3 regions of the Paenarthrobacter sp. NPDC018779 genome follow, and region 1 is predicted to be linked to each of the others. Evidence: riboswitches for the same ligand, from Rfam matches in the RefSeq annotation. Region 1 holds a riboswitch; each other region holds the start of a gene.
What was found. A riboswitch is a leader RNA that binds a small molecule or an ion and turns the genes downstream of it on or off. The one in region 1 is predicted to bind S-adenosylmethionine.
Positions count from the first base shown of each region.

Region 2: another riboswitch for S-adenosylmethionine. It lies ahead of ACH488_RS03740 (aminotransferase class V-fold PLP-dependent enzyme); the one in region 1 lies ahead of ACH488_RS04685 (NADH:flavin oxidoreductase/NADH oxidase).
Region 3: another riboswitch for S-adenosylmethionine. It lies ahead of ACH488_RS09790 (homoserine O-acetyltransferase); the one in region 1 lies ahead of ACH488_RS04685 (NADH:flavin oxidoreductase/NADH oxidase).

Region 1 covers NZ_JBIRZS010000003.1:41,305-45,509, reverse strand. The annotation lists gene ACH488_RS04690 (LLM class flavin-dependent oxidoreductase) at 1-860, opposite strand, end outside; gene ACH488_RS04685 (NADH:flavin oxidoreductase/NADH oxidase) at 870-1,979, opposite strand; SAM riboswitch class IV at 2,019-2,129, opposite strand; gene ACH488_RS04680 (hypothetical protein) at 2,362-2,484, opposite strand; gene ACH488_RS04675 (MerR family transcriptional regulator) at 2,828-3,217, shown strand; gene ACH488_RS04670 (NAD(P)-dependent oxidoreductase) at 3,263-4,096, shown strand; partial or broken gene ACH488_RS04665 (hypothetical protein) at 4,093-4,205, opposite strand, start outside.
Region 2 covers NZ_JBIRZS010000002.1:307,220-311,424, forward strand. The annotation lists gene ACH488_RS03730 (metal-dependent transcriptional regulator) at 1-456, opposite strand, end outside; gene ACH488_RS03735 (class I SAM-dependent methyltransferase) at 484-1,272, opposite strand; gene ACH488_RS03740 (aminotransferase class V-fold PLP-dependent enzyme) at 1,362-2,756, opposite strand; SAM riboswitch class IV at 2,790-2,903, opposite strand; gene hisN (histidinol-phosphatase) at 3,049-3,861, opposite strand; gene ACH488_RS03750 (ribosome small subunit-dependent GTPase A) at 3,916-4,205, opposite strand, start outside.
Region 3 covers NZ_JBIRZS010000007.1:508-4,712, forward strand. The annotation lists gene ACH488_RS09780 (VOC family protein) at 1-352, opposite strand, end outside; gene ACH488_RS09785 (bifunctional o-acetylhomoserine/o-acetylserine sulfhydrylase) at 566-1,906, shown strand; SAM riboswitch class IV at 2,069-2,183, shown strand; gene ACH488_RS09790 (homoserine O-acetyltransferase) at 2,198-3,319, shown strand; gene ACH488_RS09795 (winged helix DNA-binding domain-containing protein) at 3,357-4,205, opposite strand, start outside.

The DNA of each region.
Region 1 (4,205 bases):
CCCACGAACCGCAACACGTCCGGCGAGGCCGGCCAGGGCGAAGCCGCGTCCAAGCGGTCGAGTCGTTCCTGCGCTGGTGAGCCACCGGCGTCGAGCACTACCTCAAGGTCCGCGACGACGCGAAGGACGCCCCGCCGTCGTTCTTCCCCGGCCGCGGCGGCGATGCCCGCGAGGCTGTCGGCACTGACGACGACGGCGTCCGGCAGTTCCGCCGCCAGCTCACCTTGGCGGCCGAACACCACGGGCTGGCCCTGCGGCGGGCGGGAAGTGATGGACGGGCCCTTGATGGAGAAGAACTCGCCTTTGAAGTCCGCGTAATGGAACTTGTCCAGGTCAAGGAAGCGGTTGTTCGCGGCGTCGGCGATGAACACGCCGTCCTCCCACGTGTCCCACAACCGGCGCGTAGCAGCCACTACCTCGGCCCCTTCGCGCTGGACCGCGTGCTGGTCGAGGACCGGCTCAGAACCGTAGGCCGCCGCAATGGCCGGTGATTCCCGCGCTTCAGCCAGCCAGCCCGAGCGGCCCCTGGATGCCCAATCCAGGCTGCTGAGCTGATTGGCCAGGTGGGAAGGCTCAGCATGGATGGTGTTGACGGCTGGAACCAGACCGAGCCGGCCGGTCGACGCCGCGACGAACGCGGCAACTTCCACGGTGTCCAGGCGGCCCGTCACGTTCGGGCTGCCTTGCCCGCTGCTGTCGCGGAACGTGGCGAAGGTGAAACCCGCAGCTTCTGCCGTGGACGCGACGGCGGCGAACCGTTCAGGAGTTAACAGCTCCGTCGGTGGGTGCTTGGCGTGGCGCCACGCGGAGGGATGGGCTCCGTCGCCGTCGAGTTCGATGCCGAGTGCAAACTTGCTCATGGAAATCCCCTACTTCCAGATCGCGCGTACGTATTGCTTCTGCCAGAGTTGCTCTGCCGGTTGGTGGCCTAGTTCGTGCGCGGCCCGCAGTCCGAAGCCTGGGTCCGCCAGCCCCGCGCGCCCGACGAAAACCGCGTCGGCAGTTCCCGAGGCGACGATTTCTTCCGCTTCCTGCGGCGAAGTGATGAGTCCGACGGCGGCAACCGGTACGTCCGCTTTGGCGGCGATGTGCTGGGCGAGCGGGACCTGATACCCGGGGCCCAACGGAATGTCGGCGGGGAGCAGTCCACCGCTCGAGACATCCACCAGATCCACGCCGCGCTCCCGCAACCAAGCAGACACGTCGGCCGTGTCGTGGACCGTCAATCCGTGTTCCAGCCAATCCGTGGCGGAAAGCCGGACGAACAAAGACGGACCCGTGGGGCCCAGGACCTCTTTCACCGCCTCCACGACGTCCAGAAGCAGCTTTGCCCGATTCCGGAGCGAACCGCCGTACTGGTCCGTGCGCTCGTTGGACAGTGGCGAGAGGAAGGAATGGAGCAGGAAGCCGTGCCCTGCCTGGATTTCGACGACGTCGAACCCGGCACCGCGGGCGCGCACGGCGCTGGACGCGAAATCGTCCACGATGCCCTCGAGCTGGGCTCCAGTGGCCTGCGAAGGTTCCGGCGATCCGGGGAAGGCTATGGGGGAGGCAGAAAGCGTTGTCCAGCCGCCTTCCTCGACGGGCAGGGCGCCCGGTTCGGCATCCCACGGAGTGCGCAGGGACGCTTTCCGGCCGGCATGGGACAACTGGATGCCGATTTTGGTGCCACGCTCGTGGACGAAATCAACAATGTTGGCCCAAGCCTGTTCCTGGCGGTCATTCCAGAGGCCGGTGTCGCCGAGCGAGATCCGCGCTTCCGGGGAGATCGCCGTGGCTTCGGCGAAGATCAGCCCGAAACCGCCTTTGGCTCTGGCGCCGAGATGGACCAGGTGCCACTGGCCGGGAACACCGTCTTCGGCGGAGTACTGGCACATTGGCGAGAGCCACAGCCTGTTCTTGAACGTCCGGGCGCCCAAGGTGATGGGCTGGAACAGGCTGACCTTTGCTGGTTCGGCTAGTGTTTGCGGCGCGCTCACGCGGCTCCTCCCGCTTCAGGGGCCGCAGACAGCCGGCTCGACATTGACTTGCCGCAGACGCGGCCAGGTCTGTTTCCGGAGCACCCTGCCACTTCAATGCCTGAGGGTTGCCGCAGCACCAGCCGGACCTTCGCGTGCTGTCTCTTGACCTATGGCACGAATCTAGGGCGGTTCAGTGTGTGCCAACAAACGGAATGTCTTGCGGCGTTACCGGACGAAACCGCACGTCAACGGAGGGCGCACAGCGTAACGATTGCCTCGCCGGCCTGGCCTCTTACCGCCAGCTGTACCAAGAAAGCGCTCCGAGTGCTGTCATCACTTCGCCGGCTGTCCTGGGAGCAACATTTGCTCAACCCGAAAAGGAAGATGACGACACACCGCATCACCCCTCGCAAGCTTTGTCTGGAACGAAACTCGTCCCGATTCTTTTTTTCGCGCGGCGGACACCGACCACCGCGCAGGTCAAAATCACCGCAAGAATAAGTCCGTCGACGAGGTCGATCATTAGACCAGGCTCCGCCATTCTTCCTCCAATCAGAACTGTGTCTCCCATTTCGCGGCTGATGTCTCGCGGGTTGTTAAGGGGCAGCGGTGCGTCAAAAACCCCGAGGCGCCCGCGTCAACTTTGTATGGAAAAAGCGAAGGACTTTGCGGGCCCCAAGTTAGGCAAACCGTCGTCGAAGATCGCTGGGTGCACTGTCGGCCCCAACTGCCAGGCTGGAGTTCCTGTCGTGCGGCAGGGCTTAAGGATTTCAGCTGGCTGCGTCGCGGTGAGGTGGGGCAACCGCTCGCTGCTGCAAAATGGGTCGAGGCTCGCAACGGGAAGCCATTATTGATTGGGGAAAGCCGTGAGCTATTCGATATCCAGTGCCGCGGAGCTGACGGGGCTTACGCGGCACACACTGCGCTACTACGAAAGGGACGGCCTGCTGGTCTTTGATGTGCCGCGGGATTCGGCTGGGCGTCGGCGGTACAGTGACCGGGATATTCGCTGGGTACGTATGCTGAAGCGGTTGCGAGAGACAGGGATGCCCATGCGGGATCTGCGCGCCTACATTGCGCTTGTCCAAGACGGCCATGGCAATGAAGAACAGCGGGTCGGTCTCCTTGAAACGCACCGGAGCCGAGTCGAAGAGCAACTTCGTCGCACCGAACAACACCTCAAGGCGATAGACGCCAAAATTATGCTGTACCGGGGCTCACGGCGGGCTACCGTCGACCGCCAGGCCGCCATTTGAGGTTCCGCTTGTGTTCGAGCGCGCTCTAACTAGTTGACTCAAAGCATGACACAGGAAATCAATCAAATTTTGTCCTCGAACGAGCCGCGGGTCGCTCTCATTGGTCTCGGAGCAATGGGCTCGGCCTTCGCCCGCAGGCTCGTTTCAACGGGTCGGGCTGTTACGGTATGGAACCGGACCAAGGCGAAGACTTCTGGTTTGCAAGGGGTGGCAGTAGCCGACACCGCCGCGGATGCCGTAAGGAATGCCGACATCGTCTTGCTCATGCTCAGTGACGACAACGCCGTGCTCGACGTCGTGAGGTCCATGGCAAGCGATGTGCCTGCCGGCGCTGTTCTTGTTGATCTGTCTACTGTCCACCCTGAGACCAGCTCAGAATTGCACAGCTTGGTGCCTCTTGGTGTGCACGTTATCGATGCCCCCGTCATGGGTAGCTCAGACGCTGCCCTCAAAGGCTCCCTGGGACTGTTGGTCGGCGCAGACGAGTCGGCCTTCGAGCTCGTTCGACCAGTGTTGTCGCTGCTAGGAACGCCGTCACTCGTTGGCGGTCCTGGAGCTGGATCAGCGGCCAAAGTCGCAGTGATGTCCGCCATCATTCCCGGCATTTTGGCAGTGGGCGAGGGACTCGCAGTGGGGCGTTCGTTTGGATTGGATGAGGACACCCTCAGGTCAGTCTTTTCGCATACAACTATTGGAGGCCTGACGCAGCGGGTTTTCGCCGTGGAAGCCGACTATGCCACGCGGCTGGCGGCAAAAGATCTTGAACTTGCTCGGCGCGGCAAGGCGACGGTGCTGGTATCCCAGTCGGTTGGCCTCCTGGAGTCCGCGGGCAATGGGGACGAAGACCTGGGCCGGGCGGCTCTCCGCATCCCGGCTTAGTCAAGGCCTCGTGGGAGAGGATTTCTGGATTCGTCATGCCGACGACAGCGAGTTGAGTAGAACAAGCAGACCGGAGTGTGAGGGGATTCTAATGTGGGCTGCCACTCCT
Region 2 (4,205 bases), on a different contig from region 1:
TTCGATCATCCGGTAGGCGTGCGGGAGCTCCACGGAGCCATCGGACGACGGAATGGGGTCTCCGTGCGGGTCCCGGACCGGGTGGCCCAGCTTGGCGGACATGCGTTCAATGAAGGTGTCCGAGACTGCGTGCTCCAACATTTCCGCTTCGTCGTGGACCTCGTCCCAGCGGTAGCCGAGTTCCTCCACAAGGTACGTCTCGATGAGCCGGTGCCTCCGCACCATGGCCAAGGCCAGACGCATGCCGTCGGGCGTCAGGCGGATGGCGCTGTAGGGCTGGTGGTCCACCAGGCCTTGGTCCTTGAGCTTGCGCACCATTTCGGACACCGAGGAATTGGCTACGCCCAGCCGTTGGGCCAGCTGGGAGGACGTGATGGGCTTGTCCTGCCACTCAGTGAAGGAGTAGATGACCTTGACGTAGTCCTCGATCGAGGAGGAGGGCGTACTGGTCTTCACGCTCCAAGCCTACCGTGGCAGGGCGCCTCAGGCCTTGCGGGCCCGCCACGTCTGCGTCACGTACGGCAGGGCCAGGGTTTGGCCAGGGGCGTGGCCGAGGTGTTCGTAGAGGTACCACTCCAGGTTTCCCATGACCTTGGCACGGGTAGCCTCGTTGGCTCGAAGGTAATAGCTGCGCGACTTGGTCAATTCCATGATGTCCTCGGGGGACACCGGGTCCTCCCAATGGGTGACATGGCATTCCAAACCGGTGAACTCCGGACCGATGGCCGGCCGGAAGCCCGGTTTGTGTACGTCGCCGGCATGCATGATGCGTGAAAGGCGGTGCACCCAGGGGACGGAAGTATCCAATTGGTTCCAGATCAGGCCCAGGACGCCATGCGGACGGAGCACCCGGGCGATTTCCGTGCTGGCTTTGACGGGATCGCACCAATGCCAGGCCTGGGCAACACTGACGACGTCGAAAGCTGAGTCCGCCAGTCCGCTCGCCTCGGCGGTGCCCTCCAACGCATTGACCTTGGGGCACGACAGGCGCAACTGCGCCAGCATGTCCGTGGAAGGATCGACGGCGGCCACCTCAAGGCCGCGGTCCACGAGCAGCGTGGTGAATTTCCCCGTGCCCGCGCCGATGTCGGCCGCGGACTTCGCTCCGGCAGGAAGGAGCCAATCCACGGAGTCTGCAGGGTAGCCGGGACGCACCACATGGTAGTGCTCGCCGCCATCCTGGAAACTTTGCCCCAGTTCCTTGCGCCGGACCGCGTGCAGCTTGGGACCGCCGGGTTGTCGCGTACCGCTGGAAGGGCCTTGGGACCGCATGGTGTGTACAGACTCCTTTACCGCGAACGCCGGAAATACCCTACGAATTTACAGCAAGGCAGGGCTGGCCGGGTTCCGGCAAAGTGAGGTCAGTCCACGGTGCAGGGAGCAGCGCCCGCGGTACCTGGAGTGTTGGGGGCCCATTCGGGGTAGCTGCGGTGGTCGTTCGCGGGAACCCAGCGGCCCTCGTCCACCACGTAGTCCCAGCCCAACCCGGTACCCTTCAGCTCCTGGATTCCCTTGAGCAGCCGGGCAGCGTCCTCCAGCCGGGAGCCCACGCCGAAGCTGGCGCGAAGGGAACCGGACGGCAGGCCCAGGCGCTTGAGGAGCGGGTGTGCGCAGAACCGGCCATCGCGAAGGCCCACTCCGTGTTCCGCGGACAGGTAGGCGGCAACCAGGCCGGCGTCGAATCCCTCCACCGAGAAGTTGACCACGCCGATGGTGTCCGTGGAATCGCTGAAGATCTGGTGGACGGTGACCCCATCGATGGCCTGCAGGCCCTCCACAAGGAAGGAGCGGATGGCGGCCTCGTGGTCGTGCCAGGCTTGCTGGTCAAGGCCGGCCAGGACCTGCGTGGCCCGGGCCAAGGTGGCGGCGCCGAGGACGTTGGGGGATCCACCTTCATGGCGGGCCGGACCCGTCGCCCAACTGACGGAGTCCAGACGGGCTTCACGGACTGCGCCACCGCCGGCAAGGTGCGGCGTTCCGGCGTCGAGCCAATCGGGACGGCCTACTACTACGCCGGCACCGAAGGGTGCGTACAGTTTGTGGCCGGAGAAGACCACGTAGTCCACGTCAGCTTCGGCGATGTTGATCCGGCGGTGCGGTGCGAGCTGGGCAGCGTCAACCACGATGCGGGCACCGAATTCGTGGGCAAGGGAGGCCAGTTCCGCGATGGGCAGGATTTCACCTGTCACGTTGGAGGCGCCGGTGACTGCGAGCAGGGAGACTCCGCCTTGGGCCAGCTCGTGGCGCAGGTTGGCGATGGTCGCAGCAAGAGTGGAAGCGGCCACGACGCTGCGGTGCGGTACGCCCTGCCACGGCAGCAGGTTGGCGTGGTGTTCGATGTCCAGGTACAGGACCTCGCCGGTTGGCGTACCGTCGATCTGCGGAAGGCAGCCGGCCAGCAGGTTCAGGGAGTCGGTGGTGTTGCGGGTGAAGATGACGGAGTCGTCGGGGCGTCCGCCGACGAAGTCGCGCACGATGTCGCGGGAGTTTTCATAGACCGACGTGCTGATTTGGGAAGCGAAGCCGGCACCGCGGTGCACGCTCGCGTAGTACGGCAGGACCTCATTCAGGTACGCGGACACGATGGTCAGCGCCGGTGCGGAAGCTCCGTAGTCGAGGTTGGCGTAGCGGACGTGGCCGCCTTGGATCAGCGGGGCCTGCAGTTCTGCGCCAGTCACCGCGGCAAGGGGCCTGGCGGCCGCGGCTTCCTGCGTCACAGTGGGAAGGACGGTGGATTCGAACGTAACAGTGCTCATGGGACCTCACTCAAGAGGGACCCCCTTGCGGGGGATCCGCGCTTGCCGCATCCGTTCCGGACCGGCCTGGTCGTCACCCGGGGCACCCCACCGCGAATGGAGGGTTGCCGGCCAGCAAACCGGGGTTTAGCGCTGGCACTCGTGACCTGTAGTAGACATTAAGGCACCCCGCACGCCGGACACAAAGCCGTCCACTTTGTTAAGCACATTGTTACGAAGGATGCGGAAATGGCAGTTTTGGCGAATAAAGTGCGGCGGGCACCTCCCAGGGGAGGTGCCCGCCGTCGAAAATTCAGAGGAGATCGTCGATTCCCGGATTGAGGCGCTTCAGGACCTCGGAGTGCAGGATCGAGTTGGTTGCCAGTGCGTTTCCGCCGAAGGGGCCATCCTCACCTTCCAGGGAAGTGAACCTGCCACCGGCCTCCGTGACGATCGGTACGAGCGCCGCCATGTCATAGAGGTTCAGTTCGGGCTCGCAGGCGATGTCCACGGCGCCTTCGGCCACCAGGCAGTAGGACCAGAAGTCCCCGTAGGCGCGCGTGCGCCAAATGTCCTCGGTGAGGCCGAGGAACTCGTCAAGGTTGCCGCGTTCCTTCCAGCCGGAGAGGCTCGAGTAGGACATGGACGCGTCCGCGAGCGTGGAAACGTTGGAAACCTTCAGCCGGGTGGCCGAGGCCAACGAGCGGCCCATGTAGGCGCCCATGCTTTTGGCCGCCCACCAGCGCTTGCCCAAGGCTGGTGCGCTGACCACGCCCACCACCGGTTCGCCTTCGTCGATCAGGGCGATCAGGGTTGCCCACACGGGGACGCCCCTGACGAAATTCTTGGTGCCGTCGATGGGGTCGATGACCCAGCGCCGCGAACCGTGGCCGCTGCTTCCGAATTCCTCGCCGAGGACGGCATCGCGGGGGCGTGAACGGGACAACTGTCCGCGGATGGCTTCCTCGGCGGCCTTGTCCGCATCCGTGACCGGCGTCAGGTCGGGTTTGGTTTCGATCTGCAGGTCCAGGGCCTTGAACCGGTCCATGGTCTGGGCGTCCACGGAATCGGCCAGGACATGGGCCAATCGCAAGTCATCGTTGTAGCTGGAAACGGGTTGGGTCATGCCACCAAACTATCGCGAATCGTTCACGCGCCGGGGGAGGTGGGGCTCCGACCTTCAGTTGACGATGCCCAATTCCTTGGTTTCCTTGGCCTCCAGGCGGGGGTCGGCACCGAGCAGGCGCCTGAGCGAAGCCAGCCGGGCTACGCCTGAGGGGCCGGCGTTGCCTTGGTTGACCCACTCGTCCAGCCCGCAGTTCACTGCACTGGCGTCATGCTTGCAGCCGCGGTCGCAGGCTTCCGTGCCAGGCTCCAGGTCGGGGAAGGAATGCAGGATGCGGTCCGCGTCCACGTGGGCCAGGCCGAACGAACGGATGCCCGGGGTGTCGATGATCCAACTGCCGGAAG
Region 3 (4,205 bases), on a different contig from region 1:
GTTCGCGGCCGTCGGGGAACTTGCGGTTGCCGGGGACTGCGGAACGGCCAAGGCGTTCTTCGAACGGAGCGAGGTCGTCAACGGCGACGCACCAGCCCATCCAACCGCCGCCGGCTGCCGAGCGTGCCCGGACTGCCTGGCCGAAGGGTGCCTTATCCGAAGCGGGGTGGTCCAGGACCTCCACCACTTCAAGGTATTTGTTGTCCGCGAGGGGAATGATCATGTTCCGGGTACCAAAGCGCGGATGCACTCCGCCCCGGACTGCGTCCACTCCCAATGCTGCGGAAATTCGTTCTGTCGTGGCCAGAAGGCCATCTCGTTCACAAGCGTAAGAGACGTGATCCATGCGCATGGCTTCATCTTGGCACTTTGTGATTCGGGTCTCAGCTAAGTCAAGCCTAACCAAGGTGGGATGTTATCGAAGGGCCGCGTCGGGCGTCATGGCGGGACGCCGGAATGACGCCCAAGGACCGAAAAATACTGTCTTCGTCACAAAGCTGTGCATTGCCGCGGAGCCTTCCTAGACTGGCCGCAGTTCCAAGCACCCACTGTCCACCGCAAACCCATGCGCCACGAAGAGGAGAACGCAATGTCCCAAGGATGGTCTTTCGAAACCCGCCAGATCCACGCAGGCCAGGAACCCGATTCCGCCACCGGTGCCCGCTCGCTTCCGATCTACCAGACCACGTCCTTTGTGTTCCCGAGCGCCGAGAGTGCCGCCAACCGCTTCGCCCTGGCCGAGCTGGCACCCATCTACACAAGGATCGGCAACCCCACCCAGGATGCCGTGGAGCAGCGGATCGCCAGCCTCGAGGGCGGCCTGGGTGCCCTGCTCCTCAGCTCCGGGCAGGCCGCAGAAACCTTCGCCATCCTCAACATCGCCGAGGCCGGCGACCATGTGGTGGCCAGCCCCAGCCTTTACGGCGGAACCTACAACCTGCTGGCCCACACCCTGAAGAAGTTCGGGATCTCCGTGACGTTCGTCGAGGATCCGGACAACCTGGAGCAGTGGCGCAACGCCGTCCAGCCGAACACCAAGCTGTTCTTCGGCGAAGTGGTTTCCAACCCGCGCCAGGACGTCCTGGACATCGAGGGCATCGCGAAGGTGGCCCACGAAGCCGGCGTCCCGCTGATCGTGGACAACACCCTTTCCACGCCGTACCTGATCCGTCCCATCGAATGGGGCGCGGACATCGTGGTCCACTCGGCCACCAAGTACCTGGGCGGGCACGGCGCAGCGATTGCCGGCGTCATTGTGGACTCCGGAAACTTCGATTTCGGCCAGGATCCGGAACGCTTCCTCAACTTCAACACCCCGGACCCCAGCTACAACGGTCTGGTCTACGCCCGCGACCTCGGCAAGGACGGCGCGCTCGGCGCCAACCTTTCCTACATCCTCAAGGCCCGCGTCCAGTTGCTGCGAGACCTCGGCTCGGCGGTTTCGCCCTTCAACGCCTTCCTCATCGCCCAGGGCCTGGAAACCCTGAGCCTGCGCGTGGAGCGCCACGTCGCGAACGCCACCAAAGTGGCCGAATGGCTGGAAGCCCATGACGACGTCGAATCCGTCGCCTTTGCGGGGCTGCCGTCCAGCCCCTGGTTTGAGCGTGGCCGCAAGTACGGCCCCCGCGGTACTGGCGCGGTTGTCGCATTCAGCATCAAGGGCGGCGTGGAAGCGGGCAAGCGGTTCGTGGACGCCCTGGAACTGCACTCGCACGTTGCCAACATCGGCGATGTCCGGTCCCTGGTGATCCACCCCGCGTCCACCACCCACAGCCAGCTCACGGTTGAACAGCAGGCCATTGCCGGCGTTACTCCGGGACTGGTCCGCCTCGCGGTGGGCGTCGAGCACGTGGACGACATCCTCGCCGACCTCGAAGCCGGTTTCCGCGCAGCCAAGGGCGCCTGACAACGGAACTGCCGTGAAATACGGTGGCGCCTCCCGGCCGACGATTATTCGCTGGGCGGCGCCACCGGGCGCTCGTTACTGAACGAAGATGCCCCAAACCGTCACACAGCTGTCACATTCTTCGCCAGAACGGCTGTGTTCTTCCTAGACTCTTACGTATTAGGTCATGAGTGCCAGTGACAGCCCCGGCTTGCTGGCCGGCAACCCTCCTCCGCGGTGGGGTGCCCCGGGTGAGGACCTGGCCTGCCGCACGAAAGGCGGTGGGCAAGCGCGAGGTTAGGTGTCAAAGGAATGACCATTACTGCTACAGCCCTTCCCACATCCGAGGAAGCCGACGGAACCGTCAAGTTCGCCCATGTGGGCCCGCTGGAACTCGAAGCCGGCGGTTTCCTTCCCGATGTTGTGTTGGCCTACGAAACATGGGGCCAATTGAACGCCGATGCCTCGAACGCCGTGCTGGTGGAGCATGCCCTGACCGGTAGCACCCACGTGGCCCGTGGTGCCACGGACGAGGATGGCTGGTGGGAACAACTGGTTGGGCCCGGCGCCACGATCGATACCAACCGGTTCTTCGTCATCTCCATCAACATCGTTGGTGGTTGCTACGGCAGTACGGGGCCCTCCTCGGCCGCGCCCGATGGACGGCCGTGGGGTTCCCGCTTCCCGCTGGTCACCCTGCGTGACACTACCGAGGCCGAGTCCCGCCTCGCCGATGCCTTGGGGATCCGTGCCTGGCACTCCGTCCTGGGCGGTTCCATGGGAGGTGCCCGTGCTCTCGAATGGGCCGTCACGTTCCCGGAACGGGTCAAGCGCTGTGCGGTGGTGTCCGTGGGTGCCTACAGCACCGCGGAACAGATCGCCTTTGCCCAGTCGCAGACGCTCGCCATCCGCCAGGACCCCAACTTCAACGACGGCGACTACTACCAGGGTGCCGCGCCCGAGGCCGGCCTCGCCCTGGCCCGCAGGATCGCCCACATCACCTACCGTTCAGCCTTGGAATTGGATGTCCGTTTCGGCCGCGAAGCGCAGCACCAGGAAACCCCGCTCGCCGCAGCCATCCTGGGGAAGCGTGGTCGCTACCAGGTGGAAAGCTACCTCGACCATCAGGGGACCAAGCTGGTGCGCCGCTTCGACGCCAACAGTTACATCGCCATCACCGAGGCCCTCATGAGCCACGATGTCACCCGGGGGCGCGGCTCCTTGGAGGAAGCGCTGGAGCGCACCACGGCCGAGTTCTTCATCGCAGCGGTGGACACGGACCGGCTGTACTTCCCGGCGCAGTCCCGCGAACTTGCGGCGGCGCTGCCGGGTGACGTTCCGGTGCATGTGATCGAGGCACCGATCGGCCACGACGGCTTCCTCACGGAGATCGGGCAGCTCTCGGCGCAGTTGCGGGAGTCCTTCTTCGCCTAGGCCAGGCACTGGGCCGGCTGTCCAACGGGCATTGCCGTCAGGCCAGCCGGGCTTCCATGCCCAGGAACCTGCCGTACCGGTCCACTTCCGCCTCGAGGGCCCGCTGGACGGCGGGCGTGGCGGGCTGGTTCATCCGCACGTCGAGTTCGCAGGTGTTGCCGGCGAATCCGTGCCGCCACCAGCCGGCCAGCCTGCCATCCAGCAGGACAACGTGCATGGGGCCGCCGTTTTCCGGGAAGTAGGGTGCCACGCCGCCGAGGTAGTGCCGGGACTGGGAGTAGCCCATGACGTACTCGTCGTAGCACTGGATGAGGTCCACCCGGGGGAGCGCCGCGTCCGGACCTGAGCCAGTCCCCGGCCCTGAGTCAGACTCCGGGGCGGACCCGGACCGTTCCATGCCGGCAACATCCTCCGCTGCCAGATGGAAGTCCAGCCCCTCGATCCGGAGTGCGGCCAGGGACCCCGGGGCAACGTGGCCGGCTACGTCGAGGCCACGCTTCACGTCCTTCATGGTCAGGCCGGACCACGCCGAGCAATCCTTGACCGTGGCCGGTCCACGGCTGCTGAAGTACCGCAAGGCCAACTGGCCCAGTGCCTGGTCCCGTCCATCGGCGTCCAAGGCGTCAGGCCCAGGCTCGGGCACCCGTTCCCCGAACAGCGCGTACGTCTGCTTGAGGGCACCCCCGGAAGAACGGACAGGCGTTCCGCTGACCAGGATCCGGCTGATCTCTGCGTGCATCAGGTGGTACACGAAGCCCAGTCCTTTGCCCGGGAACCCCGCTTCTTCCAGGACCGCGGAGAGTTCCTCGCGCGTCTTGTGCGCCCCGCCGGACACCGCGCCGGCCAGGATGTTTCCGCTGCGGGCAGCCGCAGAAGCATCCACGCC